3 regions of the Streptomyces sp. NPDC096136 genome follow, and region 2 is predicted to be linked to each of the others. Evidence: riboswitches for the same ligand, from Rfam matches in the RefSeq annotation. Region 2 holds a riboswitch; each other region holds the start of a gene.
The links. A riboswitch is a leader RNA that binds a small molecule or an ion and turns the genes downstream of it on or off. The one in region 2 is predicted to bind thiamine pyrophosphate.
Positions count from the first base shown of each region.

Region 1: it holds a riboswitch for thiamine pyrophosphate, as region 2 does, so the genes downstream of both, thiC (phosphomethylpyrimidine synthase ThiC) here and ACIRBY_RS27920 (thiamine ABC transporter substrate binding subunit) in region 2, are expected to answer to the same signal.
Region 3: it holds a riboswitch for thiamine pyrophosphate, as region 2 does, so the genes downstream of both, thiO (glycine oxidase ThiO) here and ACIRBY_RS27920 (thiamine ABC transporter substrate binding subunit) in region 2, are expected to answer to the same signal.

Region 1 covers NZ_JBIWFZ010000005.1:365,304-373,319, forward strand. Annotated here, with positions in the region: gene ACIRBY_RS13595 (DUF5326 family protein) at 75-302, shown strand; gene ACIRBY_RS13600 (IclR family transcriptional regulator) at 485-1,231, shown strand; gene ACIRBY_RS13605 (SsgA family sporulation/cell division regulator) at 1,329-1,781, shown strand; gene ACIRBY_RS13610 (YibE/F family protein) at 1,816-3,288, opposite strand; TPP riboswitch at 3,361-3,505, shown strand; gene thiC (phosphomethylpyrimidine synthase ThiC) at 3,500-5,287, shown strand; gene ACIRBY_RS13620 (aldo/keto reductase) at 5,412-6,461, shown strand; gene ACIRBY_RS13625 (glycosyltransferase) at 6,485-7,645, opposite strand; partial or broken gene ACIRBY_RS13630 (collagen-like protein) at 7,943-8,016, shown strand, end outside.
Region 2 covers NZ_JBIWFZ010000016.1:87,801-98,802, forward strand. Annotated here, with positions in the region: gene frr (ribosome recycling factor) at 1-34, shown strand, start outside; gene ACIRBY_RS27910 (phosphatidate cytidylyltransferase) at 34-1,110, shown strand; gene rlmN (23S rRNA (adenine(2503)-C(2))-methyltransferase RlmN) at 1,245-2,360, shown strand; TPP riboswitch at 2,381-2,508, shown strand; gene ACIRBY_RS27920 (thiamine ABC transporter substrate binding subunit) at 2,597-3,697, shown strand; gene ACIRBY_RS27925 (ABC transporter permease) at 3,673-5,370, shown strand; gene ACIRBY_RS27930 (ABC transporter ATP-binding protein) at 5,370-6,392, shown strand; gene ACIRBY_RS27935 (cytochrome P450) at 6,415-7,665, opposite strand; gene ACIRBY_RS27940 (NAD(P)/FAD-dependent oxidoreductase) at 7,681-9,075, opposite strand; gene ACIRBY_RS27945 (ferredoxin) at 9,065-9,295, opposite strand; gene ACIRBY_RS27950 (hypothetical protein) at 9,417-10,034, opposite strand; gene ACIRBY_RS27955 (hypothetical protein) at 10,115-11,002, opposite strand, start outside.
Region 3 covers NZ_JBIWFZ010000004.1:238,468-249,469, forward strand. Annotated here, with positions in the region: gene ACIRBY_RS10270 (class II 3-deoxy-7-phosphoheptulonate synthase) at 1-149, shown strand, start outside; gene ACIRBY_RS10275 (bacterioferritin-associated ferredoxin) at 303-569, shown strand; gene bfr (bacterioferritin) at 615-1,094, opposite strand; gene ACIRBY_RS10285 (sulfite oxidase-like oxidoreductase) at 1,267-1,899, shown strand; gene ACIRBY_RS10290 (DUF4396 domain-containing protein) at 1,906-2,457, opposite strand; gene ACIRBY_RS10295 (deoxyribonuclease IV) at 2,558-3,418, opposite strand; gene pknB (Stk1 family PASTA domain-containing Ser/Thr kinase) at 3,425-5,338, opposite strand; gene ACIRBY_RS10305 (thiazole synthase) at 5,441-6,235, opposite strand; gene thiS (sulfur carrier protein ThiS) at 6,241-6,441, opposite strand; gene thiO (glycine oxidase ThiO) at 6,438-7,622, opposite strand; TPP riboswitch at 7,620-7,732, opposite strand; gene ACIRBY_RS10320 (NAD(P)/FAD-dependent oxidoreductase) at 7,834-9,054, shown strand; gene ACIRBY_RS10325 (Rv2175c family DNA-binding protein) at 9,203-9,568, shown strand; gene thiE (thiamine phosphate synthase) at 9,648-10,286, shown strand; gene metF (methylenetetrahydrofolate reductase [NAD(P)H]) at 10,476-11,002, shown strand, end outside.

The sequences.
Region 1 (8,016 bases), on a different contig from region 2:
CGCGCGGCTCCTAAGCTCGAGACCAAGGAAGACGACGCCAGGGACACCGGCGAGGACGAGGAAGAGGTAGGGACATGGACGGGATCCGAGCGATGTTCGCGGGCACGCCGTGGTGGGTCAAGTGGGTCGCCGTTCCCCTGCTGGCGCTCTTCGTCTTCGGCGGGATCATCACCTCGATCATCGGCACGCTGATCGGCTTCGCCTTCAAGGTCCTGCTGTTCGCGGCCCTGGTCGGCGGCCTGGTCTTCGTCGTCAAGAAGTTCACGGGCAGCGGGGCGAAGAGCACCTCCGGCGACTGGTAGGCCGTCGTGCCCGAGGGGTGCGGGCATTGCGCCAGCCGGGCGAACATGTCCCGGCAAACCCCTCATCCTGTGGCAATCGGTGGATAGGCTGGCAATCCGTGCCGTTCCCTGGGCGCCGGCGGGCCCCCCGGGCCCGCCGCCACGCCTGGGGGTGAGCTGTGTCTCCGGATCGCAATGCCGGTGTGCCGACGCTGATCGGCTCGGTGCAGAGGGCGCTGCGGCTGCTGGAAGCGGCGAGCTCCCATTGCGGGGGAGCCCCGGCGAAACAGCTGGCGCGCGAGGCCGGGCTCCCGCTCCCCACCGCGTACCACCTGCTGCGCACCCTGACGCACGAGGGTTATCTGCGCCGGGAGGGCGGGGTGTTCGTCCTCGGTGACGCGGCCGGCCGGCTGGCGGACGGAGGGCTTCAGCAGAAACGTCGCAGCATGATCCTCGATTCGCTCGCGCACTTCCGCGACGCGGTCGGGGCCCCCGTCTACTTCGCGGTCTACCGTGAGGGTGAGATCGAGGTCATGGGTGTCTCGGACACCCCGGCCAACCCCGCCTGCGAGGAATGGGCCGATTTCCGCGCCACCGCGCACGCGCACGCCATCGGGCAGTGCCTGCTGGGGCAGTTGGACGAGAAGGCGCGCAGGGACTACTACGACCGTCATCCGGTCGAGGGCATCACGCCGTACACCGTGCGGGACATGCGCACGCTGGAGGAGCGGATCGGCTCCCTGGGGCGGATGCAGCCGGTGACCGAGCATCAGGAGTACGCCCTGGGCACGGTGTGCGCGGCCATCCCGATCACCGCCGGCGACGCCGCCGCGACCATGGCCATTTCTCTCCCTGTGCACCAGGAATCCCGCTTGCTGTGTGTAGTCGATCGGCTACGGAGTGAAGTAGGCGCGCTGTTGAGCACCCTCTCGTTCTCTATCAGTATCTGAAAACTCACTCCTTGTGATCTGCTGGCGCTTCCACCACCCTTGTCAAGAGGGCCCTGGGGGATCATTCCTGGCCACTTCCACTACAGCGGGGTAGGCAATGCGCGAGTCGGTACAGGCAGAGGTCATGATGAGCTTCCTCGTTTCCGAGGAGCTCGCGTTCCGGATCCCGGTGGAACTCCGGTACGACGCCCGTGACCCCTACGCCGTACGCCTGACCTTCCACCTTCCCGGAGACGCCCCGGTGACCTGGGCGTTCGGCCGGGAGCTGCTCCTCGACGGCATCAACAGGCCCTGCGGTGAAGGCGACGTGCACATCGCTCCCACCGAACCGGGAGAGCTCTCCGACGTCCACATCCGCCTCCAGGTCGGCGGTGACCGGGCCCTCTTCCGTGCCGGTGCGGCCCCGCTCGTCGCGTTCCTCGACCGGACCGACCGGCTCGTCCCGCTCGGTCAGGAGCGCAGCCTCGGCGACTTCGAGGAGACCCTCGACGAGGAGCTCGGCAGGATCCTCGCGCAGGCGCAGCAGCAGAACGGGCAGAACGCGGGCTGAGGGCCCGCTCCCCGGGCCCGTCCCCCGCAGCCCCTCAGCGCTTGCGCCGCCGGCCCCGCCCACCGCGGGCCGCCGGCGCGGCCTGGGCGGGGACGGCGCCCGCGGCGGTGGGGGCGGGCCGGTCCGCGGACACCACCAGAGCGGCCAGCGCCGTGGTCACCGGGACCGAGGCGACGAGTCCGATGGAGCCCACCAGGGTCCGTACGATCTCCTCCGCCACCAGCTCGCTGTTGGCCACCGTGCCCATGCTGCTGTTCGCGATGGAGAACAGCAGCAGCAGGGGGAGCGCCGCGCCCGCGTAGGCCAGGACGAGGGTGTTGACCACGGAGGCGATGTGGTCCCGGCCGATCCGGATGGCCGCCCGGTACAGGGCGCGCGGACCCATGTCAGGGTCCGCCTGGTGCAGTTCCCAGACGGCGGAGGTCTGGGTGACGGTCACGTCGTCGAGGACGCCGAGCGATCCGATGATCACGCCTGCGAGCAGCAGGCCGCTCATGTCGATGTTCGGGTAGAGCCCGTGGATCAGCCCGGTGTTGTCGTCCGTGTTCCCGCTCAGGAACGCCCAGCCGATGAACAGCGAACCCAGCAGTCCGATCAGCAGCAGCGAGACCAGGGTGCCGAGGACGGCGACCGAGGTCCGGGCGGTCAGCCCGTGGCACATGTACAGGGCGATCAGCATGATCGCGCTGGCGCCGACGACCGCGACGAGCAGGGGGTTCGAACCCTGCAGGATCGCCGGGAGGATGAAGAGGGTCAGCACCCCGAAGCTCACGACGAGCGCGACGAGCGCGAACAGCCCGCGCATCCGGCCGACGACGACCACCGCCACCGCGAAGATGGCCGCGAGCAGGATCATCGGGAACTTGCGGTTCAGGTCGATCACGGAGTACTGGAGGTCGCGCGGCGCGTTCGGCGCGTACGCGACGACCACCTCCTGGTCCATCTCCAGCTGTCGTGGCGCACCGGGCTGGACGATTTCGAAGAAGACGCGCCCCTTGTCCGGTCCGGTGCCGACCTCGACGGTGGCCCTCTTGCAGGCACCGGGCCGGGCCTCGCGCCCCTGGGGGGCGGGACCGTTGCCGGTGGGCGGGACTTGCGAGGCGTTGACCGACTTGCAGTCGACGTCGGAGATCGCGACCACCTTCGCCTGCTGCGTCTGGCGGTCGAAGCCCACCCCGGTGCGCTCGTGGCCGGGGGCGCCGCCGGGCCAGAGCACCACCAGGCCGGCGAAGACGGCGACGGCGAAGGGGATCAGTACGGCGGAGATCACCTTGCGCAGGTGCCTGGATCCCGGGGCCGCCGGCCCGTGGCCGTGGCTGTGGCCGTGTCCGTGCGCCTGTCCGTGGTCGTGTCCGTGGTCATGTCCGTGCGCCTGCCCGTGGGAAGGCCCATGGCCGTGGGAAGGGTCCTGCGGGCCGTCGGCCGCATGCCCGGGGGACGCATGCTCGTGGCCGGTGTGGCCCCAGGTTTCCGTGGGCTGGTTGGGGGGCTGCGGCGAGGTCGTCACCGGCAGATCATCGCAAGAGATGAGGGGGCCCACTGTTCAGCACGCCACAGATGACGCTAGCGTGGGGGCTACTTTGCACAACGCGGGAGCTCGGAGCACCGGGCTGAGAGGGCGCTGATCACCGTACGCGCAGCAGATTGCGTACGGGAGGAGGCTGCGTCGACCGCCGAACCTGTTACCGGGTAATGCCGGCGTAGGGAGATCAGGTCTCATGACCATTCAGGACGCACGCACGCCTGCCGTCGACCAGGGCGCCGACGGCCAGACCGAGCGCCAGCCCGGCTGGCACAAGGGATACCTGGCGGGTTCCCGCCCGGACATCCGGGTGCCGGTCCGCCAGGTCCACCTCACCAACGGCAAGGACGTCACGCTCTACGACACGTCCGGTCCGTACACCGACCCGCAGATCGAGACCGACGTGCGCCGCGGCCTGCCGCCGCTGCGCGAGAACTGGATCATCGGCCGCGGTGACACCGAGGAGTACGCGGGTCGTCCCGTGCGCCCCGAGGACGACGGCATCAAGCACACCTCGCCCCGCGGCGGCCTCAAGAACCTCGACGCGGTCTTCCCCGGCCGCCCGCGCCTCCCGCGCCGGGGCCGCGGTGGCCAGGCCGTCACGCAGCTCGCGTACGCCCGCCGGGGCGAGATCACCCCGGAGATGGAGTACGTCGCGATCCGCGAGAACGTCTCCCCCGAGGTCGTCCGCGAGGAGATCGCCGCAGGCCGCGCGGTGCTCCCGGCCAACGTGAACCACCCGGAGATCGAGCCGATGATCATCGGCAAGCGGTTCCTGGTGAAGGTCAACGCCAACATCGGCAATTCGGCCGTCACCTCCTCCATCGAGGAGGAGGTCGACAAGATGACCTGGGCCACCCAGTGGGGTGCCGACACGGTCATGGACCTCTCGACCGGCCGCAACATCCACACCACGCGCGAGTGGGTCCTGCGCAACTCCCCCGTCCCGATCGGCACCGTGCCGCTCTACCAGGCGCTGGAGAAGGTCGACGGCCGTGCCGAGGACCTGACCTGGGAGATCTACAAGGACACCGTCATCGAGCAGGCCGAGCAGGGCGTCGACTACATGACGGTCCACGCCGGCGTGCTGCTGCCGTACGTGCCGCTGACGGCCCGCCGCAAGACCGGCATCGTCTCCCGCGGCGGCTCGATCATGGCCGCCTGGTGCCTGGCGCACCACAAGGAGAACTTCCTCTACACGAACTTCGAGGAGCTCTGCGAGATCCTCGCGGCGTACGACGTCACGTACTCGCTCGGCGACGGCCTGCGCCCCGGCTCCATCGCGGACGCCAACGACGCCGCGCAGTTCGCGGAGCTGAAGACGCTGGGCGAGCTGAACACGATCGCCAAGCGGCACAACGTGCAGACGATGATCGAGGGCCCGGGCCACGTCCCGATGCACAAGATCAAGGAGAACATCGACCTCCAGCAGGAGATCTGCGAGGAGGCGCCGTTCTACACGCTCGGCCCGCTGACCACGGACGTCGCGCCCGCCTACGACCACATCACCTCGGGCATCGGCGCCGCGATGATCGCCTGGTGGGGCACCGCGATGCTCTGCTACGTGACGCCCAAGGAGCACCTGGGCCTGCCCAACCGCGACGACGTGAAGACCGGTGTCATCACGTACAAGATCGCGGCCCACGCGGCGGACCTGGCCAAGGGCCACCCGGGTGCCCAGGAGTGGGACGACGCCCTGTCGGACGCGCGGTTCGAGTTCCGCTGGGAGGACCAGTTCAACCTGGCCCTCGACCCCGACACGGCCCGTGAGTTCCACGACGAGACGCTCCCGGCCGAGCCGGCCAAGACCGCGCACTTCTGCTCCATGTGCGGTCCGAAGTTCTGCTCGATGAAGATCTCCCAGGACATCCGCCGTGAGCACGGCGGCGACCTGAAGGCAGAGGAGATCGAGGCGGGCATGGCGGAGAAGTCCGCCGAGTTCGCCGCCTCCGGCAACCGCGTCTACCTGCCGCTGGCGGACTGAGCCGACCGTCCGGACCGTCCCGCGACCTCATGGGGGGAGTTGCGGGACGGTCCGGACGGACCGCCGGGAAAACGGGGTCTTGCGCTGGAGTGCGCTCCAGCTCCTAGAGTGCGGCCGCATGACCATGCGATACCGGAATCTGGGCGGGACCGGCATAGAGGTGAGTGCCCACTGCCTCGGCACGATGATGTTCGGGGCGGTGGGGAACCCGGACCACGCGGAGTGCGAGCGGATCATCCACGCCGCCCTCGACCAGGGCATCAACTTCGTGGACACCGCCGACATGTACTCGGCGGGCGAGTCCGAGGTGATCGTCGGCAAGGCGCTCAAGGGGCGGCGGGACGACGTGGTGCTCGCCACCAAGGTCCACTTCCAGATGGGAGAGGGCCGCAACCGCAGCGGGAACTCGCGGCGCTGGATCGTGCGGGCCGTCGAGGACAGCCTGCGGCGGCTGGACACCGACTGGATCGACCTCTACCAGGTGCACCGGCCCGACCACTCGACCGATGTCGAGGAGACGCTGTCCGTCCTGGGCGACCTCGTCAGGGCCGGGAAGATCAGGTCCTTCGGCTGCTCGACCTTTCCCGCCGAGGAACTGGTCGAGGCCCATCACGCCGCCGAGCGCCGGGCCCTGCCCCGGTTCCGGACCGAGCAGCCGCCGTACTCGATCCTCGCGCGCGGCATCGAGGCCGACGTGCTGCCCGTCGCCCGGCGTTACGGGATGGGCGTGCTGACCTGGAGCCCCCTCGCCTCGGGCTTCCTGAGCGGGAAGCACCGGCTCGGCAGCCCGGTCGACCTGACCACCGGGCGGGCGAAGCTGCACCCGGCCCGCTTCGACCCGGCGATCCCCGGCAACGTGGCCAAGCTGGAGGCCGTGGAGAAGCTCGTCACGATCGCCGACGACCTGGGCTGCACGCTGCCGGAGCTGGCCGTGGCGTTCCCCGTCGCGCATCCGGCGGTCACCTCGGTGATCATCGGGCCGCGCACGATGGAACAGTTCGAGTCCCTGGTGAAGGGGGCCGGGCTGGTCCTCGACGACGAGGTGCTCGACCGGATCGACGAGGTCGTGCCGCCGGGCGTGAACCTCTACCACCCGGACGGCGTCTGGCGCCCGCCGGCCCTCACGGACGCCACCCAGCGGCGGCGCCCGCTCGGCGACCGGGCCGCGGGCTAGACCGTCCCTCCGGCAGGGAGGGGTCAGACCCGGCGCTTGGCGCGGCGTTTCGCCGGGGGGCGGCTCCCGGCGGAGGCCGGGAGGGGGGCGGACGGACGTTTCACGTGAAACATCGCCGGATCCAGCCTGCTCCGTGCGAAGTCCAGGTTCCCGGCGACCCGTTCGCGGTGCTCGTCGGGCATCCTTCCTTTGCTCAGCAGGCGCTCGCAGCACTCCAGCGACTCGCGGTACTCGCCGACCCAGTAGGCGGCGATCGCGAGTTCGTCGAGCGCCCGCCACTCGTGCCAGGCGTGCTCCACGAAGAGGACGTCCTTCGGGCAGGGGATACGAGCCGCCTCCTTGGCGAACACATAGGCCAGCGGCCACCGCTCCTCCACCCGGCAGAGGCCCGCCAGGTCCCCGATCGCCTCGGCCCGCGAGGGCCTGCTCTCGAAGGCGCGGAGGTAGCGGTCCATCACCTCGGCCGCGGGCCTGCCCAGGCCCGCGGCGGCCCGTGCGGCGTAGACCCGGGCGAGGTACGTCTCCTCGTAGAAGCCGACCATGGACGCCCGGCGGTCGTAAGCGGCGAGGGACTTCTCCTGCTCGCCCGCGTCCCGCCAGCTCTGCCCGAGGTAGAACACGTAGCGGGCGTTGTCGGGCTCCTTGGCCAGCCCCTCTTCGAGGAGGGCCGCATCGCGCAGGTACTTCTGCCGCTGACCTCCCTCCCGGAGCCGGGCGCCCCCGCCGATGCTGAGGATGTGGGCGCCGCCGAGCGTTCCCAGGCTGTACTCGCCGCCGCAGTCGATGTACTCGTGGAGCACGCCGACGTACCGCCAGGGCAGGCGGGTGGAGACCAGCGCCGCCCGGTAGTGGACGATCGGCCCGTCGTGCAGGGCGATCCGGTACGCGTCGAGGGTCAGCTCCGGCATCCGGAACCCGGGCTCCACCTCCATCGCGTCGTCGGCGTCGATGAACAGCAGGTAGTCGGCAGTGTCGCGGGCGAGTTCGATCGCCTCGGTCCGGCTGCCGTCGAATCCCTTCCAGGGGCGTTCGTGGAGGGTTCCGGGGAGGTCGCCGAAGCAGTCCCTGATGACGTCCTGGGTGCCGTCCGTCGAGCCGGTGTCCACGATCACCCAGGTGTCGATCAGGGGACGTACCGAGTCGAGGCATTTCCGGATCGTGGGGGCCTCGTCCTTGACGATCATGTTCAGACAGACTTTTGGTCTCACGGGTCCCGTCCGCTGGTGTGGGCCGTGCGTTCTGGCGGCCGGCCGGGTCGGATGGATCGTCGGGGACTCTAGGGAGGGCACGCGGGGGACCGCCGGGTGGCGCGCCGGGAAAGTCCGAGTTGGCCCGATTGGGGGCATCGGGTCAGCCGGTGCGCTGATAGTGGGAACGGCTCCGAGGGCGTCGCGCGGCGATGCGGGTTCACCGGGAGAGGCTCGAACCGCGACCGGATCCCGACGGCTCCGGTTCGAGTCACTTTGCCGAAGGAGCGCTCTATGAGTCGTGAGCACCGTGCCAAGGTCGTCCCCCTCGGCCCTCTTCCGCGAAGCGGGGCCTGGCTGGCGGGAGG
Region 2 (11,002 bases):
CAAGCACAAGGAAGCCGAGCTCCTCGAGGTCTGATGAACGACTCTCCCTGGGCCGCTGAGCCGGTACCGGCGGGTCCCGCATACGATGCGCTGGTGGGCCCGCAGACTGCGCCCATGCCCATCGTGCCCGATGCCGCCGGCCGTGCGTTCGACGACCGGGAAGCACGCGATCGGGGGGCCGCCTTCGCCGGCGGCCCCCCGCTCCGTACCGAGATGCCGTTGCAGGAGCCCATGCCCAGCCCCCCGCCACCGCCTTCCCAGGCACCGCAGGACGCCTCGCCCCCGCCGCAGAAGAAGCGTGCCGGGCGGGATCTGCGTGCCGCGATAGGGGTCGGCGTCGGCCTCGGCGCGGTGATCTTCGCTTCGCTGTTCATCGTCAAGGCCGTCTTCGTCGGCGTGGTCGTCGTCGCGGTCGTGGTCGGCCTGTGGGAGCTCACCTCCCGGCTCCAGGAGAAGAAGGGCATCAAGGCGCCGCTGGTCCCGCTCGCGGTCGGCGGCGCGGCGATGGTCATCGCCGGCTACGTCCGCGGGGCCGAGGGCGCCTGGGTCGCCATGGCGCTGACCGCGCTGGCGGTGCTCGTCTGGCGGATGACGGAACCGCCCGAGGACTACCTCAAGGACGTCACCGCGGGCGTCTTCGCGGCGTTCTACGTGCCCTTCCTGGCGACGTTCGTCGCGATGCTGCTCACGGCCGAGGACGGCCCGCAGCGGGTGGTGACCTTCCTGCTGCTGACCGTCGTCAGCGACACCGGGGCGTACGCCGTCGGCTGGCGCTTCGGCAAGCACAAGCTCGCGCCGCGCATCAGCCCCGGGAAGACCCGCGAGGGACTCCTCGGAGCGGTGGCCTTCGCCATGGTGGCCGGCGCGCTGTGCATGGAGTTCCTGATCGACGGGGGCTCCTGGTGGCAGGGCCTGCTCCTGGGCCTGGCCGTCGCCGTCAGCGCGACCCTGGGCGACCTCGGCGAGTCGATGATCAAGCGCGACCTGGGGATCAAGGACATGGGCACGCTGCTCCCGGGCCACGGGGGCATCATGGACCGCCTCGACTCCCTGCTGCCGACGGCCCCGGTCGTCTGGCTGCTGCTGGCCGCCTTCGTCGGCACCGGCTGACGGTTCCGGGCCGGGTTATCCTGGAGGGCGCGCCGTGTTCCACGCGGCGCGCCCTTTCCGTCCGGCGGCCGACGCCGCGGACCGGCCCTGCATGCGCGGGGTGACCCCCACCCCGTCGTACCGAGGAGTACCGCATGGCCCCCCGTCCCGCTCCGGGTGAGCTCACCTTCGTCGCCCCGCGAGGGGCCAAGAAGCCGCCCCGGCACCTCGCCGACCTCACCCCGGCCGAGCGCCGCGAGGCGGTGGCCGCGATCGGCGAGAAGCCGTTCCGGGCCAAGCAGCTCTCCCAGCACTACTTCGCCCGCTACGCCCACGACCCGGCGGAGTGGACCGACATCCCGGCGGCCTCGCGCGAGAAGCTCCAGCAGGAGCTGCTGCCCGAGCTGATGAACGTCATCCGGCACATCAGCTGCGACGACGACACCACCCGCAAGACCCTGTGGAAGCTGCACGACGGCACCCTCGTCGAGTCCGTCCTGATGCGCTACCCCGACCGGGTCACCATGTGCATCTCCTCGCAGGCGGGCTGCGGCATGAACTGCCCGTTCTGCGCCACCGGCCAGGCCGGCCTCGACCGCAACCTGTCCACCGCCGAGATCGTGCACCAGATCGTCGACGGCATGCGCGCCCTGCGCGACGGCGAGGTCCCCGGCGGCCCCGCCCGCCTGTCCAACATCGTCTTCATGGGCATGGGCGAGCCGCTCGCCAACTACAACCGCGTCGTCGGCGCCATCCGCCGCCTCACCGACCCGGAGCCCGACGGCCTGGGCCTGTCGCAGCGCGGCATCACCGTCTCCACCGTCGGCCTGGTCCCGGCCATGCTGCGGTTCGCCGACGAGGGCTTCAAGTGCCGCCTCGCGGTCTCCCTGCACGCCCCGGACGACGAGCTGCGCGACACCCTCGTCCCCGTGAACACCCGCTGGAAGGTCCGCGAGGTCCTCGACGCGGCCTGGGAGTACGCCGAGAAGTCCGGCCGCCGGGTCTCCATCGAGTACGCCCTGATCCGCGACATCAACGACCAGGCCTGGCGCGGCGACCTCCTCGGCCGCCTGCTCAAGGGCAAGCGCGTGCACGTCAACCTGATCCCGCTGAACCCGACGCCCGGCTCGAAGTGGACCGCCTCGCGCCCCGAGGACGAGAAGGCCTTCGTCGAGGCCATCGCCCGCCACGGCGTGCCCGTGACCGTCCGGGACACCCGTGGCCAGGAGATCGACGGAGCGTGCGGGCAGCTCGCGGCGAGCGAGCGGTAGTCTGGCCCGCGTACATCTGCATATTCCGACAGGGGAGCGCCACAGCGCTGAGAGTGCGGCAACACGTTTTCGGATCGAGCACCGTGGCCGCAGACCCTCTGAACCTCGCCCAGGTCATTCTGGGTAGGAAGTTCGGTCACCACCTCAAGCTGTTGCGCCCTGCCCGGGCGCCCGCTCCATCCGAGCGCCCGGGCGGGGCCGCGTCTTCTCCTGGTCATACCCAGGAGGAATGAACCGTGAGCACCACCAAGAAGATCGCGGGTGCGGCGCTGGCCGCGGCCCTCGGTGTCGGCACGCTCGCCGCGTGCGGCGGGGGCGCCAAGAACGAGGAGGGGGCCGCCGCGAGCGGGGCCCCGAAGTCCAAGACGATCACGCTCGTCTCCCACGACTCCTTCGTCGTGTCCGAACCGGTCCTCAAGGAGTTCGAGCAGCAGAGCGGCTACACCGTCAAGGTGCTGAAGTCCGGTGACGCCGGCGCCGCCCTCAACCAGGAGATCCTCACCAAGGGCTCCCCGCGCGGCGACGTCTTCTTCGGCGTCGACAACACGCTCCTCTCCCGCGCCCTCGACAACGGGATCTTCACCCCGTACGAGGCCAAGGGCCTGGCCGGGGTCAAGCCCGAGTACCTCCTCGACCCGCAGCACCGGGTCACGCCGGTCGACTCCGGCGACATCTGCGTCAACTACGACAAGGCCTACTTCGCCGACAAGAAGATCGCCCCGCCGCAGACGCTGGACGACCTGCTCAAGCCGGAGTACAAGAACCTGCTCGTCACCGAGAACGCCGCGACCTCCTCGCCCGGCCTCGGCTTCCTGCTCGCCTCCGTCGGCAAGTACGGCGAGGACGGCTGGAAGGACTACTGGAGCAAGCTCAAGGCCAACGGCGTCGAGGTCGTCGACGGCTGGGAGCAGGCCTACAACGAGCGGTTCTCCGGCTCCGCGGGCGGCAAGAAGGCCAAGGGCGACCGCCCGCTGGTCGTCTCCTACGCCTCCAGCCCGCCGGTCGAGGTCCTCTACGGCGACCCCCAGCCGGCCGAGGCCCCCACGGGCGTGGCCACCGGCACCTGCTTCCGCCAGGTCGAGTTCGCGGGCCTGTTGAAGGGCGCGAAGAACGAGGAGGGCGGCAAGGCCCTCATCGACTTCCTGATCGGCAAGAAGTTCCAGGAGGACATGCCGCTCCAGATGTTCGTGAACCCGGTGGTCAAGGACGCGAAGCTGCCGGAGGTGTTCACCAAGCACGGCGTGGTGGTCGAGAAGCCGGAGAACGTGGCCCCCGAGACCATCGCGAAGAACCGTGACCAGTGGGTCAAGGCATGGTCCTCGATCGTCGTGAAGTAGTCCGCGACGGCTCCCCGAAGGAGGGCGGGCGGGCCACCGCCGTCAGGCTGGCCCTGATGGCCGTGCCGCTCGCCTTCTTCGGGCTGTTCTTCGCGTACCCCGTCGCCGCGATCGTCGGCCGCGGGTTCAGGACGGACGCGGGCTGGGAGTTCGGCCGGATCGGCGAGGTGCTCTCCCAGCCCGACATCGCCGGCGTGCTCTGGTTCACCACCTGGCAGGCGCTCGCCTCGACCGTGCTCACCCTGCTCGTCGCGCTCCCGGGCGCGTACGTGTTCGCACGCTTCTCCTTCCCCGGCAAACAGCTGCTGCGCGCCCTGGTCACGGTCCCCTTCGTGCTGCCGACCGTGGTCGTCGGCACGGCCTTCCTGGCACTGGTCGGTCGCAACGGGCTGCTCGACGAGATGTGGGGCGTCCGGCTGGACACCACCGTCTGGGCGATCCTGCTCGCGCACGTCTTCTTCAACTACGCCGTCGTCGTCCGGACGGTCGGCGGGCTGTGGGCCCAGCTGGACCCGCGCCAGGAGGAGGCCGCCCGGGTGCTGGGCGCCGGGCGGTTCACGGCCTGGCGGCGGGTGACCCTGCCCGCGCTCGCGCCGTCGGTGGCCGCCGCCGCGCTGATGGTGTTCCTGTTCACCTTCAGCTCCTTCGGCGTCGTCCAGATCCTGGGCGGCCCCTCGTACGCCACGCTGGAGGTCGAGGTCTACCGGCAGACGGCGCAGCTGCTGGACCTGTCGACGGCCGCGGTGCTGACGCTGGTCCAGTTCGCCGCCGTCGGGATCATCCTCGGCGTGCACGCCTGGACCGTGCGCCGGCGGGAGACGGCGCTGCGGCTCGTCGACCCGTCGCGCACCGCGCACCCGCCGCGCGGCTGGGCGCAGCGCGGGCTGCTGGGCGGGGTGCTGCTGACGGTGGCGCTGCTGATCGTGGCCCCGCTCGCCGTGCTGGTGGAGCGGTCCCTGGACGCGCCCGGCGGGTACGGGTTCGGGTTCTACCGGGCGCTCCAGGAGAGCGGTTCCGGGGGCGGAACGTTTCTGGTGCCGCCGCTGGAGGCCATCTGGAACTCCCTCCAGTACGCGCTCGCCGCCACGGCCATCGCCCTGGCCGTCGGCGGTCTCGCGGCCGCGGCGCTGGCCCGGCGTGCCGGCCGCTTCGTCCGGGGCTTCGACGCGCTGCTGATGCTGCCCCTCGGCGTGTCCGCCGTGACGGTGGGCTTCGGGTTCCTGATCACCCTGGACGAGCCGCCGCTGGACCTGCGCACCTCCTGGATCCTGGTGCCGCTGGCCCAGGCCCTGGTCGGGGTGCCGTTCGTCGTGCGGACCATGCTGCCGGTGCTGCGCGCGGTCGACGGCAGGCTGCGGGAGGCGGCGGCCGTGCTCGGAGCGTCGCCGCTGCGGGTGTGGCGCGAGGTGGACCTGCCGCTGGTGCGGCGGGCGGTCCTGATCGCGGCGGGCTTCGCCTTCGCGGTCTCGCTGGGCGAGTTCGGCGCGACGGTGTTCATCGCCCGGCCGGACCGTCCGACGCTGCCGGTGGCCGTGGCCCGGCTGCTGGGGCGGGCCGGCGGGATGAACTACGGGCAGGCCATGGCCCTGAGCACGATTCTGATGCTGGTGTGCGCGGTGTCCCTGCTGGTGCTGGAGCGACTGCGACCCGACAAGACCTCGGGAGAGTTCTGATGACCCTGCTGCGCCTCGAAGGGGTGACGGTGCGCTTCGGCGACCGCGCGGTCGTGGACGCGGTGGACCTGGAGGTCGCCGAGCACGAGACCGTCTGCGTGCTCGGGCCCAGCGGCAGCGGCAAGTCCACCCTGCTGCGGGTGGTGGCCGGGCTCCAGCCGCCCTCCGCCGGGCGCGTGCTGCTCGACGGCGCCGACCAGGCCGGGGTGCCGGTGCACCGGAGGGGGGTCGGCCTGATGTTCCAGGACCACCAGCTCTTCCCGCACCGGGACGTCGGCGCGAACGTCGCCTTCGGCCTGCGCGTGCGGGGCTCCGCGAGGGCGGAGCGGGGCGAGCGGGTCGCGCGGCTGCTGGACCTGGTCGGGCTCCCCGGGGCCCAGGGCCGGGCCGTGGCCTCGCTGTCGGGCGGTGAGCAGCAGCGCGTGGCCCTGGCCCGGGCGCTGGCCCCCTCGCCGAGGCTGCTCATGCTGGACGAGCCGCTGGGCCAGCTCGACCGGGGGCTGCGCGAGCGGCTGGTGGTGGAGCTCCAGGGGCTGTTCTCCCGGCTGGGGACCACCGTGCTGGCCGTCACCCACGACCAGGGCGAGGCCTTCGCGCTGGCCGACCGGGTGGTGGTGATGCGGGACGGCCGGATCGCCCAGGCGGGCACCCCGCTGGAGGTGTGGCAGCGGCCGGCCTCGGAGTTCGTGGCACGGTTCCTCGGCTTCGAGAACGTGGTCCCGGCCACCGTCTGCGGGGGCGCGGCCGCGACCCCGTGGGGGAAGGTCCCCGTACCGGCCGGCTCGCCCGAGGGCGAGCACCGGCTGCTGGTCCGGCCGGCCGGGGTGGTGCCGGCCGCGGCCGGGCTGGACTGCGTGGTGGAGTCCCGTACCTTCCGGGGCACGCACGTGGCGCTGCTGCTCCGGCCCGCGTCGGGCCCCGCACTGGAGGCGGAGTGCGCCCTCGCCACCGCGCCGGCCGCGGGGGACCGGGTCGCGGTGGCCTTCACGCCCTCCGAGGTGGTCGTCCTCCCCTCGGCCTAGGGACGCCCCCGCGCGGGGAGGCCTAGGCGGCGCGGATGCCGTCGCAGGCGATCGGCAGGTGGCGCGGGCCGCGCAGGACCGCGTTCTGCCGGTAGGGCGGGGGGTCCTCCAGCAGCCGCGGGTTCTCCAGCCTGCGGGCCAGCTCGCTCAGGGCCAGCGCGGCCTCCAGCCGGGCCAGCGGCGCCCCGAAGCAGCTGTGGATGCCGCTGCCCAGGCCCAGGTGCTGGACGTCCTTGCGGTCGGGGTCGAAGCGGTCCGGGTCCTCGAACCGCTTCGGGTCGCGGTTCCCCGAGGCGAGGACCAGCCAGAGCGAGGAGCCCTTGGGGATGGTCACCCCCGCCACCTCGATGTCGGCCAGCGTGCTGCGCTGCGGCAGCAGCTGCACCGGGGGCTCGTAGCGCAGCAGCTCCTCCACCATCGGCACGGCCAGGTTCGGTTCGGAGCGCAGCCGGTCCAGGTGCTCCGGCTGGCGCAGGAGGGTGAGCATCCCGTTCGTGATCAGGTTGACGGTGGTCTCGTGCCCGGCGATCAGCAGCAGGGCCGCCGTGCTGAGCACCTCCATCGTGCTCATGGTGCCGTCCGGTCCCTGCCCGGTCGCCAGCTCCGAGAGCATGTCCCCGGTCGGGTTCTTGCGCCGCTCCTCGATCAGCCCGGCCAGGTACATGCCGAGCTCCATCCGGGAGTCCTGCGTCTTCTTCATCCGTTCGGCGGGGTCCGCGTCCGGATCGGGGTCCAGGCTCGCGGCGAGGGTGTCGGCCCAGACGTGGAAGCGGGCCTCGTCCTCGGGCGGCACGCCCAGCAGCCGGCAGATCACCGTCACGGGGAAGGGGTAGGAGAACTCCTCGACCAGGTCGATCCGGCCCGGGTCGCCCTTCTCGGCGATCGTGTCGATCAGCCCGGTCACGATGCCGCCCAGCTCGCCGCGCATCTGCTCGACCCGGCGCGGGGAGTGCGGCGGTCCGAAGGGGCGGTTGGTCATCCGGCGCAGCCGGTCGTGGTCGGGCGGGTCCAGCTTCAGGAAGGACGGCGGCAGCACCCCTCCCTCGTCCTCGTCGGCCTCGTTCAGCGGGTCGCCGGCCGTCGTCGCCAGGTTGCGGGCGTCGGAGCTGATCCGCGGGTCGTGCAGGAGGCCCTTGATCTCGTGGTAGGTGCTGACGACGTACGGGCCTTCCCCGTCGTGGAACACCGGGTTCTTGCGGAGCTCCTCGTACAGCGGGTACGGGTTGGCACGGCTGGAGTAGTCGAGGATCTGCCGCAGGATGCCTTGGGTCATGAGAGGTCCTCGTGCTCAGTTGTGCGCCGGTGTGAAGGTCATGCGCCGGTCGGCCGGGGAGTAGCCGCTCAGGGTGATGGTCGGGCCGTGCGTGGGCACCGAGGGGTCGGGGAAGTCCGCGGGGATGGGACGTTCGCCCTCGGGCCTGCGGTCCACCGTCGGGAAGGGCGGCGGGAACGGCGCGGTCTGTTCGATCTGCTGCTCGTAGAAGTCCAGCCAGCGGCACTGGTCGAAGGTGACGGCCCCGATGACGCGGCCCTGGTACCCGTAGACGCCGACGAAGCGGCGCTCGGCGCGCGATCCCTGGGTGATCACGATCTCGGTCCCCATCGAGGGGACCCCGACCGACTTGATGCTGACGCCGAACTGGGAGGACCAGAACGCCGGGACCCACATGTGGGGCCGGCGGTCGGCGCTCCTGCTGAGCATGTTGTGCGCGGCGGTCTCCGCCTGGGCCACGGCGTTGCCCCAGTGCTCCAGCGACAGGAACTGGTAGCCGAAGAGGGCGTGCGGGGAGCGGGCGACGTCGCCGGCCACGTAGATGTCGTCGGTGACGATGCCCCGGACGTCGAAGGCCCGGCAGCCCGCGTCGCAGGCGATGCCGCGCGGACCCGCGCCGAGTCCGGACCCGGCGAGCCACTCGGTGTTGCGCTGGGCGCCGAGGGAGACGACCACCACCTCCGCCTCCAGCGTGGTGCCGTCGGAGAGGTGTGCGGACCGGACCCGGCCGGAGGAGTCGCCCTCCAGGCCCGTGACCATGATCCCGGTGCGCAGGTCGACGCCGTTCTCGCGGTGCATGTCGGCCGCGACCGCTCCGACCACCCCGCCGAGCGCGCCGACCAGTGGCGCGTCGCCGCGTTCGGCCACGGTGACGGCGAGCCCGCGCTCCCGGCACGCGGAGGCGATCTCGGAGCCCGTGAACCCGGCCCCGATCACCAGCACCCGGCCCGGCCCGGCCGCGAGGGCGCGCTCCAGGGCGGCCGCGTCGCCCCGGGTGCGCAGGACGAAGACCCCGTCGAGGGCGGCCTCGTCGGGCTTGGGCCAGGGCCGGGCCCGCACACCGGTGGCGATCAGCAGCCGGTCGTACTCCACCTCGTCCCCGTCGGCCAGCCGGACCCGTTGGGCCGCCATGTCCAGGCCGGCGGCGGGCACCCCGAGGCGCCACTTCGCGTCGATGTCCCGGCGGCGGGGCAGGGCCGTCCCGTCGGCGGTGGCCATGCCCAGCAGGACCTGCTTGGACAGGGGAGGGCGGTCGTACGGCTCGTGGGGCTCGTCGCCGATCATCGTCAGCGAACCGGCGAAGCCCTTCTCGCGCATGGTCTCGGCGGCCCGCAGGCCGGCCAGGGAAGCGCCCACGACCACGATGCGGCCCTCGCGCTTGAGCTGCTCCAGGCCTCCGTCACCGTTCACCGTCGGCCTCCGGAGTGTTGAGGGATCCGTTGACCGCGTCCAGGAGGATGGCCCGGACCGGGCAGGCGTGGGCGGCGCGCACGACGTTGTCGTGCTGGTCGTCGGGGGCCTGCGGGTTGTAGAGCAGCGCCTCGTCGCCGTGCATGGCGAAGACGTCGGGCGCGAGGAACGCGCACTGCGCGTACCCCTGACAGCGGTTCAGGTCGACGACGAGCCTCATGAGGCATCAGCCTTTCCGTGCCCTGATGACCCCCACTCCCCCGAGGCCCCCGCCACCCCTCCAGCATGCGTGAGGAACGCCTCCGCCGCCTGCCGGACCGCAGCGGCGGCGAACGGGCAGGTCAGTGCGGTCGGCGGAGGTTGACGCGGAGGACGTGGAGGCTGACGGCCAGCACCCAGAGCGGGAAGACCAGCTCGATCCACGGCAGCCCCGACCCGGTGACCAGCAGGACCAGCCCGGCGGCGAAGCCGAGCAGGACCAGCGGGCGGGGGAAGACCCCGAGCCGGCGGGCGATGGTCGAGGTCGAGAAGGCGAACACGGCCGCCATGCGCATCGCGTAGGTGCTCAGCACGGTGTACGCGAAGGGCCGGCCGAAGGCGGTCGGCGACCCGGCTTCCTGGAGCACGGTCCCGGCGGCCGCGGCGGCCACGAAGAGCGTGGCGATGAAGACGTACCCGCTGCCCAGGAAGACGGTGGCGACGAACCGGTCCTCGCCCTCGCCGGCGTGCGCGCGCAGCGCCCCCATGAACCACAGGAAGAAGATCCCGGCGAACGGGACGATCTCCAGCGCCAGGCGGACCGCCCAGCGCAGGTCCGGGGCGACCGCGGCCTCGGCCGGGTTCCCCGAGGGGATGGCGATCCGCATGAGCACGATCGCGGCCCCGAGCAGCAGGGAGAAGACGACACCGGCCGTCCCGGCGGCGCGGGGCGTGCGCATCCGCGTGGTGGGGGAGTCCATGCCTTCAGCAGGCACCGGCCGCCGGGGCGCCGCCACCCCGGGGACCCGTGGGGGTGAACCGGCGCCGCGGCCGGGCCGGCTCAGCCGACGGGCTCGGGGACCGGCTCCTCCTCCGGCGCCGCGGCCCCGTCGTGGTTGCCGTACCAGGCCACCGCGACCGCGCCGGCCACCGCCAGCACGAAGCCGGCGACGGCCAGCCAGGCCAGCCCCGGCCGGGAGGCGTCACCGAGCCACAGGACGCCGATCGCGCCCGGCAGCACCGTCTCGCCGACGACCAGGGCGGCGGTGGCGCCGTTCACCGAGCCGATCTGGAGGGCGACGGTGTGCAGGTACATGCCGCCGACGCCGGCCACGAGGATCGCGTACAGCGCGGGGTCGGTGAGCAGCGCGCCCAGGTCGAAGGGGTCGACGCCGTCCAGGATGCGCACGCCCACGCCCAGCGCGCCGAAGGCCAGGCCCGACAGCAGGCCCGCCAGGATCGCGGCCCGCGCGCCCAGGAACCGGACGGCCGCCGTGCCGCCGACGATGATCAGCAGGGTCACCGCCAGCAGCCACCAGTGGGTGGCCGTCGGCGCGTGGTGGTCGCCCTCGTGGCCCGCGGCGGTCGCGAGCAGCACCAGCGCCGCGCAGACGACCCCGATCGAGGTCCACTCCTTGCGGGAGAGGCGGATCCCCAGCATCTTCACGCTCAGCACGGCGGTGATCACCAGGTTGGCGCTGATCACCGTCTGCGACAGGAACAGGGGCAGCAGGCGGGCCGCCAGCGCGCCCAGTCCGAAGCCCACGAAGTCCAGGATCGTGCCGACGATGAACTCCCAGGTCATCGCCGCCTTGGCGGTGGAGGTCAGGTTCGGTCCGCCGCGCGCGGTCACCCCGGCGGCGGCCGGCGACGTCCGCGCGGCACGGCGCGAGCCGACGGCTTGCAGGACGGAGCCCGTCCCGTAGCAGATGGACGCCGCGACAGCGGT
Region 3 (11,002 bases), on a different contig from region 2:
ACGACGTCACCGAGTGCGTGGGCGGCGGCGACGAGATCTTCGTCGACGACCTGCACCAGCGCTACGAGACGGCCTGCGACCCGCGTCTCAACCGCAGCCAGTCCCTGGACCTGGCGTTCCTGGTGGCGGAGATGTACCGCGACCAGTAGGCGGCACCTGCCGACGGGGCGCGGATCGATGTGATCCGCGCCCCATCCGCGTTCCCGGGTCTTTTAGGCAACCCTAACTTTGGGTACGGTTAGGTAAGCCTCACCGCACAGGGGATGGCTGCAAGGACCATTCCGCCCAGGGAGGTGAACCGCGTGTACGTCTGCTCTTGCTTCGGGGTCACCGACAAGCAGGTCAAGGAACACGCGGCCGCCGGGGCCTGCACCCCCCGCCAGATCGCCTCGGTCACCAAGGCCGGCACGGACTGCGGCTCCTGCGTGCGGACCATCCAGGGCCTCCTGGGCCGTGGCGCGTGCCCGCGCCGGGAGCTGGTGGAGAAGGGCGACGCGGCGGCCGTCCTCGCCTCCGCGCCCCGCCCGGCCCCCGGGGCCGCGCAGCCCGTCCTGGCCGACGCGGCCTAACCTCCGGGCGCCGGGCGCCCACCGGGCCCCTGGTCCCTCCCGCCCTCAGCTCTCCGGCTGCTCGATCAGCTGGGCGATGTAGAGCGCCTCGCCGATGCTCTCGATCAGCTCCAGCTGGGTGTCGAGGTAGTCGATGTGGTGCTCCTCGTCCTCCAGGATCTCCTCGAAGAGCCGCGCCGAGGTGACGTCCCCCTTGCCGCGCATGACCTCGATGCCCCGCCTGAGGCGGTCGATCGCCTCCACCTCGACCTGCCGGTCCGCCTGGAACATCTCCGTCAGGGTCTGGCCGACCCGCACGTGGAAGAGCCGCTGGTAGTTCGGGAGCCCGTCGAGCATCAGGATGCGCTCGGTGAGCTTGTCCGCGTGCTTCATCTCGTCGATGGACTCGGCACGGGTGTAGTTGGCGAGCTTCGTCCACCCCTTGTTGTCCTGGATGCGGTAGTGCAGCCAGTACTGGTTGATGGCCGTGAGCTCGCCGGTCAGCTGCTCGTTCAGAAACTCGAGGACCTCGGGGTCGCCCTGCATCGCAGAGGCTCCTTCCAGGCAATGTCAGCTAGGTGACTGGGCAGTGCGCGCATCTTTGCACCGCCGTAGGGGGCCGTCCAGTAAGTGCCTCCTTAGTCGGAGTTACCGTGACTTGCCCGTTTCGGCTCGTACCTGGTCGTGACCACCCCGCCACGTCTGTCACCATGGAGGCATGGGTCAGCCGGAAAGCCGGGAATCTCCGGGAGCAGAGCAACTGGAGCTTCCTCCGGGGCAGCGGCTGCAGAGGGGCTGGCCGGTCACCCACTACGGTCCCGTGCCCAAGTTCAAGCCGGACCGCTGGGAGTTCCGCGTCTTCGGGGCGACGGCCGACGGCGAGAAGCACTGCTGGAACCACGAGGAGTTCGCGGCGCTGCCGTTCGACTCGGTGGTGGCCGACCTGCACTGCGTCACCAAGTTCAGCATGCTGGGCGCCGAGTGGGGCGGGGTGATGGCCCGCGACATCCTCGCCCTGGCCCCTCCGGCCCCGCAGGCCACGCACGTGATGGTGTGGGCCGAGTACGGCTTCAGCTCCAACCTGCGGCTGGCCGACTTCGCCTCCGACCGGACCGTCTTCGCCACCCACATGGGCGGCGAACCGCTCACGGCCGAACACGGCTTCCCGCTGCGCCTGGTGGTCCCGCACCTGTACGCCTGGAAAGGGCCCAAGTGGGTGCGGGGCATCGAGTACATGACCGCCGACCGCCGCGGTTTCTGGGAGGAGCGCGGCTACCACAACATCGGCGACCCCTGGCGCGAGCAGCGCTACTCGTACCAGGAGGGGCCCGGCGACGGTCCGGAGCTGTGACCGCCCTCAGTGGTGGTACTGGTGGACGACGGCGTGGCCCTTGCCGCGGCCGATCATCCACTTGTTGACCGGGGCGGTCACGACGAAGGCGAGCGCCAGCGAGATCGCCAGGGCGGTCCAGAACAGCGCCTCCGAGAGGTGGGCGTCCATGGCCCCGGGCCAGACGGCGATGACGCCGTTGTCGATCAGCTCCATGACGGCGATCGAGAGGGTGTCCGCGGCCAGCGCCACCCGGACGGCCGAGCGGAGGTCCACGCCGGCGGCCAGGATCCCGCGCAGGGTGAGGGCGTAGCCGAAGAAGAACGCGAGGACGATCGCCAGGACCATCGTCGGAAGGTTCCCCCAGCCCAGGGCGGTGCCGACGATCATGCCGAGGACCTCGCCGATGGCGCATCCGGTCAGGCAGTGCAGCGTGGCCCGGGCCGCCGTCCCCCAGCCGACGGGGCCGCCGCCGTGGGCGTGGGCGTGCCCGGCGTGCTGCTGGTGCTCGGTGTGTGCGTGGTGGTCGTGGTTCTCGTGATGTGCGTGGTGCTCGTGATGTTCGTGCGCCTGCGTCATGACAACCCCCTGGAGGTCTGGCGGAACGCCGGGCAGCGGTCCCGCCGACTGGTGGAACCGTATACCCCCCAGGGGTATTCCTCAAGGAATCGGGGAGCGGTCAGTGCAGCTCGCGCAGCTCCTTCAGCAGGGCCACGTCCGCGGCGTGCCCCTCCTTGCCGCCGGGCGTCTCGATGATCAGCGGGACGCCGTCCGTCTCGGGGTGGGAGAACAGCTCGGCGAAGGCCTCCCGGCCGATGTGGCCCTGGCCGATGTTGGCGTGCCGGTCCTTGTGGGCGCCGACGCCCTCCTTGGAGTCGTTGGCGTGGATCAGCTTGAGCCGGCCCGCGCCCACCGTGTCCGCCAGCAGGTCCAGGGTCTGCTTGGTGCCGCCCGGCTCCGCCAGGTCGTGGCCCGCCGCGAAGATGTGGCAGGTGTCCAGGCAGATGCCGAGCTTCTCGTGGTGGTCGAGGGCCTCGAAGTACGGGCCGAAGTCCCAGGTGCGCGAGCAGAGCGAGGAGCCCTGGCCGGCCGTGGACTCCAGCAGCAGGAAGGGGTCGTCCTCGTGGGTCAGCTCGTCCAGCAGCGGCAGCATGTACTCCCTGACCTGCGCGTACGCCTCCTCACGCGGACGGCCCCCGGTCGCCGAGCCGGTGTGCACGACCACCCCGAGCGCACCGATCTCCCGGCCCCGGCGCAGTGAGTGCCGCAGGGACTCCACCGACTTCTCGACGGTCGCCGCGGTGTGCGAGCCGAAGTTGATCAGGTACGGGGCGTGCACGTACACCGGGATCGACTCCTCGGCGCACTGCGCGCGCAGCAGCTCGTCCTGCGCCGGGTTCCCGGTCGGGGTGGCCCACCCGCGCGGGTTGGCCACGAAGACCTGGACGGCCTCTGCGCCCATCTCACGGGCGTAGGCGAGGCCCACGGAGGCCAGCCCGCCGGCGACGGGCACGTGCCCGCCCACGGGATTGCGTGACAACGGTGCTCAGAGCCCCTTGGTCTTGATGGTGATCGTGCTGCCCTCGGGGACGCTCTGTCCGGCGGGCACCGACTGCGTGTCCACCGTGCTGCTGAAGGACAGGAAGGGGCGCTCCACCTTCACCTTGAAGCCCAGGGCCTCCAGCGCCTTGCGGGCGGCGTCCACGTCCTGGCCGGCCACGTTCGGGACCTGCACCGGCCGGGGGCCCTTGGAGAGGGTCAGCGTGACCGTGTCCCCGGTGGCGGCCTGGGTGCCCGCGCCGATCGACTGGTTGGCGACCGTACCGGCGGGCGCGGGGGAGTTGACCTGGTCGGGGGCCGTCTCGACCTTCAGACCGAGGGCCTCCAGGGCCGCCCGCGCCTGGTCGGCCGACTGGCCGGTGACGGCCGGGACCTGGACCGGGCGGCCCTTGCTGACCTGGAGGGAGACGGCGGTGTCGGGGGCCCGCTTCTGGCCGCCGGCCGGGTCGGTGCCGATCACCGAGCCCTGGGCCACGTCCTGGCTGAAGGCCTGGGTGACGATGCCGGGGGCCAGCCCCGCCTTCGTCAGCTCGGCCTTGGCCTCCTCCAGCGGCCGACCCTTCAGATCGGGCACGCTGACCAGCTCGGGGCCGCGGGAGACGGTGAGGGTCACCGCGCCGTTGCCGCGGATCCGCTTGCCGCCGGCGGGGTCGGAGTTCATGACCGTGCCGCGCTCGAAGGCCTCGCTGAACTTCCGGTCGACCTTCTTGACGCCGAGCCCGGCGGCGGACAGCTCCGTCCTGGCCTGCTCCTCCGTCTTGCCGAGGAGGTTGGGCACCTTGGTGAACTGCCCGGAGTTGATGTACCAGACGCCGGCGCCCAGACCCAGGGCGAGCAGGATCCCCGCGATGACGAGGACCGTGCCCCGGCGCTGCCGGCGGGCGGCCGGGGGAGCCGGGGGCTCCGGTACGTGCGGCCGCTCCAGGCGCGAGGTGTGGTGCACGGACTGCTCCTGCGCCTGCCCCGCGACCGGGCGCGGGATCACGCTGGTGCGGTCCTCGGTTGCGGACCGCTCGGCGGCCCGCGCCTGCGGAGGTACGGCGTCCAGCTCGGCCTCGCCGATCCGCGCCCGCGCCTCGCGGGCCAGGCCCAGCAGGGCGGCGGCGTCCGCGGGGCGCAGCCCGGGGGTGCGGGCGGTGGCCTGGGCGACGAGCTCGTCGAGCGCGGCGGGCAGCCCCGGGACGGCGGCCGACGGGGGCGGGACGTCCTCGTTGAGGTGCTGGAACAGCACCTGGGCGGGGGTGCCGCCGGTGTGCGGCTTGGAGCCGGTGAGCATCTCGTACAGCACGACGCCGCAGGCGTAGACGTCCACGCGGGTGTCGTAGACCCCGTCCTCGATCTGCTCGGGGGCGAGGTAGGAGACCGTGCCGAGGACGGAGCCGGTGGTGTGGGTGGCGGCGTCCACGGAGCGCACGAGGCCGAAGTCGGCGACCTTGACCCGGCCGTCGTCGCCGATCAGCACGTTCTCGGGCTTGATGTCCCGGTGGACGAAGCCGGCGCGGTGGGCGGTGCCGAGCGCGGCGAGGACCGGTTCGAGGATGTCGAGCGCGGCCCGCGGCTGGAGCGCGCCGCGCTCGCGCAGGACGTCGCGCAGGGTGCAGCCGGAGACGTACTCCATGGCGAGGTACGTGTACGGGCCGTCGGTGCCCTGGTCGAAGACCCCGACCACGTTGGGGTGGGCGAGGCGGGCCACGGACTTCGCCTCGCGGATGAAGCGGTCGACGAAGGCGGCGTCGGCGGCCAGGTCCGGGTGCATGATCTTCAGTGCGAGGACGCGGTCGAGGCGGGTGTCGAGGGCCCGGTAGACCGTCGCCATGCCGCCTGCGGCGATGCGGGCGTCGACGCGGTAGCGGCCGTCGAGCACGCGCCCGACGAGGGGGTCATCCAGGGTCGTATCCACCCGGCGATTCTACGAGGGCCCCCACCACCCCCGGCCGGGGTGTCCACGCCTTGCAGCGCACCTGTGACGTGGGCGGGGGGGCGGGGGGTTCGCGGCGGGCCCTCAGAACGCCGGGCGCTCCGGGTCCAGAGCGGCGCGGCCCTCCCGCGGGGACGAGGCCTCCGCGAAGCGGCGCTGGGGGATGCGGCCCGCGCGGTGGGCCAGCCGGCCCGCCGAGACGGCGTCGCGCATGGCCGCCGCCATGAGCACCGGCTCCTGCGCACGGGTCACCGCGGAGGCCAGCATCACCGCCGCGCAGCCGAGCTCCATCGCCAGCGCGGCGTCCGAGGCCGTCCCCGCGCCCGCGTCCAGGATGACCGGCACCCCGGCCCGCTCCACGATCAGCTCGAAGTTGTGCGGGTTGCGGATGCCCATCCCGGAGCCGATGGGGGAGCCCAGCGGCATGATCGCCGCGCAGCCCGCGTCCTCCAGCCTGCGGGCCAGCACCGGGTCGTCGTTGGTGTAGGGGAGGACCGTGAAGCCCTCGTCGACCAGCACCTCCGCCGCGTCCAGCAGCTCGACCCCGTCCGGCAGGAGGGTCCGCTCGTCCGCGACCACCTCCAGCTTGATCCAGTCCGTGCCCAGCGCCTCCCGCGCGAGCCGGGCCGTCAGGACGGCCTCGCCGGCGGTGAAGCAGCCCGCCGTGTTCGGGAGGACCGCGATGCCGAGCCGGGACAGAACGGACAGGACGGAGCCCTGGACCGTCGGGTCCAGGCGGCGCATGGCCACCGTGGTGAGCTCGGTGCCGGAGGTGATCAGGGCGCGTTCCATGACCTCCAGGCTCGGGGCGCCGCCCGTGCCCATGATCAGGCGGGACGAGAAGGTCCGGCCGCCCAGGGTGAACAGGTCGTCGGCCATGGCGCTCAGCCTCCCTGGACCGCGGTGAGGACCTCGACCCGGTCGCCGTCGCCGACCGCGGTGTGCGGCCACTGTCCGCGCGGGACGACCGTCTCGTTGAGGGCGGCGGCCACGCCGGAGGGGGCGGTGGTCAGGGTGGCGACCACCGCGTCGAGGGTGGTGCCGGCCGCGAGCTCGCGCGGCTCGCCGTTGACGGAGATGGTCATGCGGGGGACTCCTGACGGGTGGAGGAGAAGCGGCGGGGGCTGAAGGGGCGGGCGATCTCCGGCACGGCGCCGGTGGTCAGCAGCTCCGCCATCACGTCGCCGGTGAGCGGGGTCAGCAGCACCCCGTTGCGGTAGTGGCCGGTGGCCAGGTGCAGACCGGGCAGGTCGCTGGGGCCCAGCAGCGGCGCGTTGTCCGGGGAGCACGGGCGCAGCCCCGCCCGGGTCTCGACCAGGGGGAGCTCGGTGATGCCGGGGACCAGTTCGTGCGCGTCGCGCAGCAGCTCGTAGACCCCGCCGGCGGTGACGGTGGTGTCCCAGCCGAGCTCCTCGCTGGTGGCGCCGACGACGAGTTCGCCGTTCTCGCGCGGGACCAGGTAGACGTGGCTGCCGCGCACCACGGCCCGTACCGTCCGGGACAGGAACGGCGCGAAGGCGGGCGGCACGGCCAGCCGCAGGACCTGCCCCTTGACCGGCCGTACGGGCGGCAGCACCTGTTCCGGTACGCCCTCCAGCCGGCCGCTGAGCGAGCCGGCGGCCAGGACCACCTGGTCGGCGCGCAGCCCGGTGCCGTCGTCGAGCAGCGCCCCCGAGGCCCGGTCGGCGGTGACGAGCAGCCGGCGGGCGGCCGCCCGGTGGATCTCCACCCCGGCCCGCTCGCAGGCGGCCAGCAGTGCGGCGGCGAGTCGGCGCGGATCCACCTGGTGGTCCCCGTCGACGCGCAGCCCGCCGCGCACCCCGGGGGTCAGCATCGGCTCCAGGCGGCGGCACTCGCGGCCGGTGAGCCACTCGGACTCCAGGCCGCAGCGGCGCTGGAGGGCGTGCAGTTCCCGCAGGTGGAGGCGGTCGTCGGCGTCGAGGGCGACGGCCAGGGTGCCGCAGGCCCGGTAGCCGAGGTCCATGCCGCCGCTGGCCTCGGAGAGCTCGGCGGCGAAGTCCGGGTAGCGGGCGGCGGAGGCGAGGTTGAGCCCCAGCAGGGTTTCCTCGCCGTAGTGCAGTTCGGTGACGGCGGCGAGCATGCCGGCCGCGACCCGGGCGGCGCCGCCGCCGGGGTCGGGGTCGGCGAGCGCGGTGCGCAGGCCGCTGCGGGCCGCCCGCCAGGCGGTGACCAGGCCGATGATCCCGCCACCGATGACGAGGACGTCGCAGCCCCGGTGGTCGGATCCCTTGTCGGATGCGTGCATGGGCGTCCAGCCCCTCCCTTCGCCGGCATGACCCGGATCAGGTTCGTACGGTCGGAGGCCGGCCAGCCTCCCTCTCAGCCCGGTGCGCCCGGACTCCCGCGATAGGTACGGTGGCCAGCGTAACCCCGGGGCCGGTGGCGGGTAAGGCTGCCTCCCTGTGGCGCCCCGCCCCCAGTTTCCTGACGGGTCGTCAGGTGACTAGGCTGGCCGTGTGAGTGAGCAGACGGAACAGACGAAGCCCGGTGTCGTGATCGTCGGCGCCGGAATGGCCGGGGTGCAGACCGCGGTGGCCCTGCGGGAACAGGGCTGGACCGGCCCCGTGACCCTGCTGGGCGCCGAACCCCACCAGCCCTACGACCGCCCGCCGCTGTCCAAGGCGGTACTGCTCGGCAAGGCCGAGGACTCGGCCTTCGACGTCGACTTCGAAGGCCTCGGCATCACGCTCCGCCTGGGGACCGAGGTCACCGGCCTGCGCGCCGCCGACCACGAGCTGGACACCGAGGCCGGACCGGTCCCGTACGAGGTCCTCGTCCTGGCCACGGGAGCCACGCCCCTGACCCTGCCCGGCACCGGCGGCGTCCCCGGCGCCCACCTGCTGCGCACCCTCGACGACGCCGCCCGGCTGCGCCCGGTCCTGGCCGCCGCCCCCGACACCGTCGTGGTCGGGGCCGGCTGGATCGGCGCCGAGTTCGCCACCGCCGCCCGCGAGGCCGGCTGCGCCGTCACCGTGGTCGAGGCGGCCGACCGGGTCCTCGCCGGTGCCCTGCCCGCCGAGGTCGCCGCCCCGATGGCCCGCTGGTACCAGGGCGCCGGCGCCACCCTGCTCACCGGCGCCCGGGTGGCCGCCGTCGAGGAGGGGCGGGTGCTCCTCGCGGACGGCCGCGAGCTGCCCGCCGGGGCCGTCGTCGTCGGCGTCGGCGCCCGGCCCGCCACCGACTGGCTCGACGGCAGCGGCGTCGAGCGGGGCCCCGACGGCTCCGTCACCGCCGACGCCCACCTGCGCACCTCCCTGCCCGGGGTGTACGCCGTCGGGGACTGCTCCTCCTTCCCGTCGGCCCGCTACGGGACCCGGCTGCTGGTCCACCACTGGGACAACGCCCTCCAGGGCCCGCGCACGGTCGCGGCGAACATCGTCGCGGGGGAGGCCGTACAGGCCTACGACCCCGTGCCCTACTTCTGGTCCGAGCAGTTCGGCCGCTTCGTGCAGTACGCCGGCCACCACGGCGGCGCCGACGCCCTGCTGTGGCGCGGCGACCCGGACGGGGACGCCTGGTCGGTGTGCTGGCTGCGCGGGGACGCCCTCGTCGCGGTCCTGGCCGTCGGCCGCCCCCGCGACCTGGCCCAGGGGCGGAAGCTGATCGAGTCGGGCGCCCCCGTGGATCCGGCCAAGGTCGCCGACCCGGGCGTACCGCTGAAGTCGGCCGCCGCCTGACACCGCCCCGGGGCCCGGCCCGCCGCCGCGCGGCCGGGCCCGCAACCGGGCGCGGACCCTGATCCGGGCGGATCCCCGCCTACGCGGACGGACCCGGACGGACGGGGCCGGGTACCGGGTGTCCCGCCGAGGTGGCAGGCTTGTCCCCGTGACCGAGATTGACGCAAAGATCGATGCCCTCGTCCCCTCGTGGCTGTACCTCCCCGACATCGCGGAGATGCTCGACATCGAGGTGACCCGGGTCCGCCAGATGGTCAAGGAAGGGCAGCTGATCGCCGTACGCCGGGGCGAGAACCGCGCCCTGCAGGTTCCGGCCCAGTTCATCGACGGCGACAAGGTCGTCAAGGGACTCGTCGGCCTGCTCACGGTGCTGCGCGACGACCGCTTCTCCGACGAGGAGATGCTGGAGTGGCTCTTCACCGAGGACCCCACCCTGCCCGGCACCCCCGTGCAGGCGCTGCGCGAGAATCGCGGCACGGAGGTGAAGCGCCGCGCCCAGGCGCTCGCCCTCTGACCGGCTGATCCACGGGTGTGCGGGCCGGCGGGGTAGCCTCGGCCCGCCCGCACACCGCCACCACCAGAGGGGTACTCCCATGCAGCAGCTGTCCGACGCCCGGCTCTACCTGTGCACGGACGCCCGAAAGCGGCAGGGAGACCTCCCCGAGTTCCTCGACGCCGTCCTGGCCGGCGGGGTGGACGTCGTCCAGCTCCGCGACAAGGGCATGGAGGCCGGTGAGGAACTCGAACACCTCCGGGTCTTCGCCGAGGCCGCCCGCCGGCACGGCAAGCTCCTCGCGGTCAACGACCGCGCCGACGTCGCGCACGCCATCGGCTCCGACGTCCTGCACCTGGGCCAGGGCGACATCCCCGTCCCCGCCGCCCGCGCGATCCTCGGCCCGGAGGTCCTGATCGGGCGCTCCTGCCACTCCGAGTCCGAGGTCGACGCCGCCGTCGCCGAGCCGGGCGTGGACTACTTCTGCACCGGCCCCTGCTGGCCCACCCCCACCAAGCCCGGCCGCCACGCCCCCGGCCTGGACCTCGTCCGCCACGCGGCCTCCCTGGACCAGGACCGCCCCTGGTTCGCCATCGGCGGCATCGACGCCGGCAACCTGGACGAGGTCCTCGACGCCGGGGCCACCCGTGTCGTGGTCGTCCGCGCCATCACCGAGGCCTCCGACCCCGGCGCCGCCGCCGCCGAGCTGGCGAAGCGCGTCCGCGCCCGCCTCGGCTGAGGCCCCGGACCCGCCCCGGACCCGCCCCGCCAGGGCCCGGCCCGCCCGGACCCGTCCCGGGCGGCGGCCCCTCGAACCGTGCTCGCGCGGAACTCGCGCCCGGCCGGGGCGCGCGCCGAGGTGTCCAAAAATCCGTCCAAGGGGTGGACAGCGCTTCGGCGTCCGCCGGGGCGCGTCTAACCTGCCCGTATGGCCCTTGGTACCGCTTCCACCTGGTCGGACCGCGCACACACGGTCCGCGACCTCCTCGCGTCCGGAGCCTCGTATTCCTTCGAGTTCTGGGCCCCCAAGACCGAGAAGGGCGAGCGCAACCTCTGGAACGCGCTCCGCCGGATCGAGGCGGTCTCCCCGAGCTTCGTCTCCGTCACGTACGGGGCCGGAGGCTCGACCCGGGGCGGCACCGTCCGCGCCACCGAGCAGATCGCCGCCGACACCACGCTGACACCCGTCGCGCACCTCACCGCCGTCGACCACTCCGTCGCCGAGCTGCGCCACGTGATCGGCCAGTTCGCCGACGCCGGCATCCGCAACATGCTCGCGCTGCGCGGGGACCCGCCGGGCGACCCCATGGGCCCCTGGGTCAAGCATCCCGAGGGCGTGGACTACGCGGCCGACCTCGTGCGCCTGCTCAAGGAGTCCGGCGACTTCTGCGTCGGCGTCGCCGCCTTCCCCGAGATGCACCCGCGCTCGGAGGACTGGGACACGGACATCCGACA